Regions from separate parts of the Shewanella sp. SP2S2-4 genome, predicted to be linked through region 1. Evidence: predicted binding sites of a transcription regulator. Region 1 holds the regulator's gene; the other holds the start of a gene.
The links. Region 1 encodes FliA, which starts transcription of late flagellar genes. Its sites were predicted from a motif close to CTAAAGNTNNNNNNNNNNNNGCCGATA; they were not measured.
Positions count from the first base shown of each region.

Region 2: Q4Q54_RS01760 (DUF5610 domain-containing protein) is a predicted target of FliA. The motif match lies at 1,295-1,321, and genes of this name have one in related genera.

Region 1 covers NZ_JAUOER010000012.1:8,738-11,930, reverse strand. Annotated here, with positions in the region: gene flhF (flagellar biosynthesis protein FlhF) at 1-536, shown strand, start outside; gene Q4Q54_RS11360 (MinD/ParA family protein) at 541-1,422, shown strand; gene Q4Q54_RS11355 (RNA polymerase sigma factor FliA) at 1,415-2,128, shown strand; gene cheY (chemotaxis response regulator CheY) at 2,176-2,559, shown strand; gene Q4Q54_RS11345 (protein phosphatase CheZ) at 2,573-3,193, shown strand, end outside.
Region 2 covers NZ_JAUOER010000001.1:396,107-399,299, reverse strand. Annotated here, with positions in the region: gene Q4Q54_RS01770 (FMN-binding glutamate synthase family protein) at 1-500, opposite strand, end outside; gene Q4Q54_RS01765 (histidine phosphatase family protein) at 512-1,129, opposite strand; gene Q4Q54_RS01760 (DUF5610 domain-containing protein) at 1,355-1,981, shown strand; gene Q4Q54_RS01755 (ferredoxin--NADP reductase) at 2,095-2,844, shown strand; gene Q4Q54_RS01750 (glutathione S-transferase N-terminal domain-containing protein) at 2,926-3,193, shown strand, end outside.

The DNA.
Region 1 (3,193 bases):
ATTATCGCATCGGAGCCTATGAGCAATTAGCAACTTATGGGAAAATAATGGGCTGCCCAGTAAAGCAAGCTCATGATCTGAATGAATTAGAGCAAATTCTCTATCAGTTTAGAAATCGCAAGCTAGTATTGATAGATACGGCTGGCATGGGACAGCGAGATATGCGTCTTTACCAGCAACTTGATAATTTAACTGCAAATAGCAGGATACCTATCCGCAGTTATCTGGTACTGTCTGCGACAGGACAGCGCCGTGTGCTGCAAGATGCAGTCAATCATTTTAAACGCATTCCCCTATCTGGTGTCGTTCTCACAAAACTCGATGAATCTGTGTCGTTAGCAGGGGCATTAAGTGTGTTGATCCAAAACGGATTACCATTAAGTTATGTTACTGATGGACAAAGAGTTCCTGAAGATATGAAAGTTGCGGATACCTTAGATTTAGCCCAGCAGGCACTCGCAGCGTTAGATAGTACAGAACAACAATCATTACAAGACACAGCGTGGTCAGATAATATGGCCTGTGCATTTGAGTAGATTTATGACCCTGGATCAAGCAAGTGGTTTACGTATGATGAATCAACCCTATAACGAAAAAGTGAAAGTAATCGCGGTCACAGGTGGTAAAGGTGGCGTTGGTAAAACCAGCGTTTCCATTAATACAGCTGTGGCATTAGCCGAAAAAGGCAAGCGTGTCTTGGTACTTGATGCTGACCTTGGCTTAGCAAACGTCGATGTCATGCTGGGTATTCGTGCCGAGCGTAACCTCTCCCATGTTCTCTCTGGTGATGCAGAGCTTGACGATATTATCGTTCGTGGCCCTAAAGGGATTGGCATAGTGCCAGCCACTTCAGGAACACAAGGGATGGTGGAATTAAGCCCAGCGCAACATGCCGGGTTAATTCGCGCATTTAGTGAGATGCGGACTCAGTTTGATATTCTAGTCGTAGATACTGCTGCTGGGATTTCAGATATGGTGCTCAGTTTCTCACGTGCATCGCAGGATGTGCTGGTCGTTGTTTGTGATGAACCCACATCAATTACCGATGCCTATGCCCTGATAAAAATCCTCAGCCGTGAGCATGGCGTGTTCCGTTTTAAAATAGTTGCCAATATGGTGCGTAGTTTACGCGAAGGTATGGAATTATTTGCTAAACTCAGTAAAGTGACCGACAGATTTTTGGATGTCGCCCTTGAATTGGTTGCAACAATCCCATTTGACGAAAACTTACGTAAATCAGTTCGTAAACAAAAATTGGTGGTTGAAGCGTATCCTAAATCACCAGCAGCGATTGCGTATCAAGGGTTGGCAAATAAAATTCTAAGCTGGCCTGTACCGCAGCAACCTGGTGGGCATTTGGAGTTTTTCGTTGAGCGTTTAGTTCAACGACCAGATTTTCAAGAGGAAAAAACGAGTGAATAAAGCCGCTGCGTATACTTGTTTAGACAATAAATCGTCGATCGTTGAACAGTATGCTCCGTTGGTTAAAAGAATTGCGCATCATTTACTCGCCAGACTACCTGCCTCAGTGCAGCTAGATGATTTACTCCAAGCTGGGATGATGGGTTTATTAGAAGCATCATCCAAGTTTGATGGTGGCAAGGGTGCGAAATTTGAAACCTTCGCCGGCATACGTATACGAGGGGCGATGTTAGATGAAATTCGCCGTGGTGATTGGGTGCCTCGTTCCGTTCATCGTAATAACCGCAAGGTTGCACATGCTATTGATGAGTTAGAGCAAGAACTGGGCCGTGATGCACGCGACACAGAAATTGCAGAAAAACTTGATATGACGCTCGATGAGTACCATCATATTCTTAACGATGTTTCTGTCGGAAAAATCATAGGGATAGAAGACTTAGGCGTATCTCAGGATATACTTACAGTGAGTGATCGGTCCGATGATGACTCATTTGAAGCATTAGCTGAGAACCAATTTCATTCTGCGCTGGTTGAGGCAATTAAATTATTGCCTGAAAGAGATGCATTAGTGTTATCCCTGTACTACGATGAAGCATTGAATTTAAAAGAGATTGGCGCCATTCTTGAGGTCAGTGAATCGCGTGTTAGCCAGATATTAAGTCAGGCAATGTTGCGATTGAAAGCTAAACTCAAGCACTGGACATAAGTATAATTATTAATCGAGCACAGAATGTCAGCTCACCGGAGGAAACCTTGGACAAGAATATGAAGATTCTCATTGTTGACGATTTTTCGACAATGAGGCGTATCATCAAGAACTTGTTGCGAGACTTGGGGTTTAACAATACCCAAGAAGCAGACGATGGCTCAACAGCCCTGCCGATGTTGCAAAAGGGGGATTTTGATTTTGTTGTTACAGATTGGAATATGCCCGGTATGCAAGGCATCGATCTGTTAAAAGCAATTCGCGCAGATGATTCGCTAAAGCATTTACCCGTATTAATGGTGACAGCTGAAGCAAAACGTGAACAGATTATCGCTGCCGCTCAAGCGGGAGTGAATGGATATGTGGTTAAGCCTTTTACCGCTGCAACGCTGAAAGAGAAGCTAGATAAAATATTCGAACGACTCGCTTGAGCAAGGATGAGCTATGAAGTCACAAACATCAGGGCTCATCACGCTCGAACAAGCTCAGCACTTGGTTGAATTATTAAGTGTCGGTGAGCAACGTCAGGCAGATGATTTATTTCGGGAGCTTGCTGCTCCACTGCAACGAGAATTATTTGAAGAGGTAGGGAAATTAACTCGGCAACTTCATAGCGCTTTAATGGATTTTCAAGTTGATAATCGTCTAGCTGAATTAGCCAATACAGAAATTCCCGATGCCAAACAACGTTTAAATTACGTTATTGACATGACTGAACAAGCGGCAAATAAAACCATGGATGCGGTAGAAGAATGTTTACCTTTGGCCAATGCCGTAACGGTAAATATTCAAAAAGTCATGCCATCTTGGGACAAATTAATGCGCCGAGAAATAGAACTCAGCGAGTTTAAGGTTCTTTGCCACGATGTCCAAGATCTTATGTCCCGTAGTTCAAATGACTCGACTCGACTGCGTGAATTGTTAAATCAAATATTGATGGCGCAAGATTTTCAAGACTTAACAGGACAAATGATACGTCGTGTTATTGATCTGGTTATGGAAGTAGAAAGTAATCTGGTTTCTATGCTGACGGTATTTGGTGAGCAGCCTATGATTGAAAGTCAG
Region 2 (3,193 bases), on a different contig from region 1:
GAAAGGGCGGTGATGGCTGGGCGCGATAGGGCGCCAAAACTCATGGCTGAAATATGGCAAATGGCTTGAGTCGTATAAGGTTGACGACAGTGAGTGCCAATCGTCAGCGGATGAATAGGAGTGATATCTTCATCTTGGGTTGGGAAGGCGGTATTCATAAACATGATAGTACCAGCTGTATCCAAAGGGCGAGTCGAACCAAAGGCTATGGTTCTATCGACATTTTTGGCGGCGCGGTACACCCAGCTGCGTTCAGCACGGTTGAAGGGGAGTTCTTCCCTGTCTTGGGCGAAAAAGTATTGTCTGAAAAACTCACCTTGTTTTTCGAACAGATATCGAAAGCGACCAATCACGGGATAGTTATGTCTTACCGCTTGTTTGGTCTGCATTTTATCTGCGATATACATGTAAATAACCGCGAGTACTGCGAGTCCTATAACGATCAAAAATAGTCCTGAAAACAGATCGAGTCCCCACATAAACCAATTGAGTTCACTCATGTTATTTATCCTTATTCTTGTCCGTAACGGGTGGCGATCAAGCTTGCGGGTTGGCCATCATTGAGAGAGAGTAAAAACAGCTGACTATAGTCCTCTTCGCCGATTGCTTGGATCTCAGGTCCACCCAGGGCTTTGATGATCAATGGCACTGTGTTTGAATGCCCAACGATGAGCGTATTGCCTTGTACTGCATGCACTTGTTCGACAATCTGCTGAATATGTTCTTCGATAGGTTTGGCTGCCTCGACTATCGTCACGGGCAAATGGCGAGCCTCGGCGATAGGCGCGAGTGTTTGCTGGGTTCGCAGGTATTGAGTCGCGATGAGTTGCGACAATGGCGTGCGGTTCAAGGCGGTGATCAGTGACGTTGCGCGCATTTCCCCCTTGGGCGATAACTGTGGGTCATTGGCTGGCGTGTCGGCTTTTTCGGCATGTCTGACTAAAATAATCAGCCTGTTTTCAGCATGGGCTTGGCTAATCGGGGCGAGGCTGAGGCAAGTTAAGATAATAAGACCGGTGAGCAAACTAAGGCGTTTGATATTGATGCTCGTATAGTGCTCAATAGTGCACTTAAGCATTTGTGTAAACACGTGAAAGCGGAAATGACTCAAATTGCGGCCTGCTGCCATGGTGTAACATCCTTTTCTATTGGCTTATCTCTAAGCTCGACGATAGTAATGATCTGCATGCGGGTGGATGGCGCTTTATGCACTTTATACAGAATAAACCCACTCAATTTATGCGGGCCTTATCATGACCTTGTGGTCACGATGGTACTTCAATTCTAAAAATTACTAAAGCTGGTCAAATTTTGGTCGATAATAAAGTCGACCCGAATTGAATGGATAGTCATCATGGAAATCAATAAACCCTCTCAAGTGCAAAGTACCCCTTTGCCGCAGAAAAAATATGCTGAAAATACGGCGCCTAAGGGTACCGAAGTGAGTGATTCGAAGGACGCGAAAACCACCGAAGTGACCTCGAAACAAACCGCGCAGCAAACGAGTAAGCAGCTGATGAATCAAGCGATTTTATCGGCACAGCAAGATGTGAATATCAAGTCAGGCGATCAGTCTATGATCTTGCTTTATCGCGCTGCGATAGAGTCGATTAATAAAGAGTTAGCGCCTACTATGGGCGAGAACGCGATTCAAACTGCTTACGATAATGGCGTAGATACATCGCCAGAAGCGACTGCAGATCGTATCGTGAGTTTTGCGACGCAGTTTTTTAGCATTCACCAGCAACAAAATTCGGGTATGAGCTTAGATGAGCAACTCGATAGCTTTATGGGAATTATTGGTGGTGCAATTGATAACGGCTTTAAAGAAGCGAAAGACATTCTGTCTGGCCTTAGAGTCTTGCAGGGGGATATTGCCGATGGTGTCGATAAAACCTATGGTTTAGTGCAAGAGGGACTACAGGCCTTTAGAGATAGTTTTAATAAGAAGACAGAAGAGACACAATCGAGTGCCAGTTAACGCTCTGTTGTTTTCGGTTCTATCGCCATAAGCCCCTTATCATAAGGGGTTTTTGTTATGCGGAAAAAAGTCTATGCTGGAAGCCTATTTAACGTTTCGCTTGAGGGTACGCTATGTGGACTAGGGGACAAGTTATAGAACGTATTGATTGGAGCGATAAGTTATTTTCATTGCGCATCGCCGCCGAGTTAGCCCCATTTATTCCTGGCCAGTTTATCAAGTTAAGTCAAATGCAAGATGATAAGCGTGTTGCCAGAGCATACTCCTTAGTCAATTCTCCCGATAAACCCTATGCCGAAGTGCTCGCAGTCGCGGTAGAGGACGGCCTGTTATCGCCGCAATTGCAAAACCTTGGCATAGGCGATGAAATTGAAATTACCTCAACCGCGACTGGTTTTATGACCTTAGTGGAAATTCCTAAGGGTGGACTTCAAGGCAAGCACTTATGGTTTTTGGCTACAGGTACAGCGGTAGGGCCATTTTTGTCTATGCTCGACACCCATGAACCTTGGGAGCGTTTCGAAAAAGTCGTACTTGTGTATGGCGTGCGCGAGGCGCAGGATTTGGCGTATCTTGATAAGCTGCGTGAGTTAGAACGCACATACCCAGCACAGTTTACATTAGTCTTGAGTGTGACCCGTGAACCCTTTGCCGATGCGTTGCAGTGTCGTATACCCGAGGGCCTGGTCTCGGGTGAGATTGAAAAAAAGGCAGGAGTAACCTTAAGTGCTGCTGATTCCCAAGTTATGATTTGTGGCAATCCCGGAATGATCAATGGCGCGCAAAGCGCCTTACTCGATAAGGGATTAGTGAAGAATTTACGTCGTGCTCCCGGACAAATTACCGTAGAGAAATATTGGTGATCCCATTTTATATGGGTGGGAGCAAGCCGTTTTCGCTCCTAAATAGCCATAGCGTTTAATGCAAATATAAGGAAATTTTTGATGAAGTTGTTAAGTTCTCAAGCTTCACCCTACGCCCGTTGTGTTAGAGCCTTAATCCAGTATTTAGGAATTAACAATATTGAAGAGCAGCTAGTCAATCCCTTTGAAAACAGTGCCGAATTACTCGATGCTAACCCGCTAGGACAGATCCCGTGTCTCATCACTAACGATGGCGTGGCGTTATTCGATAGCGAAGTGATTATGCGCTACCTAGATGCTGAGCTTGGCGATCGTAAGATGTTTGGCATCTCAAGTCATAACTGGGTGT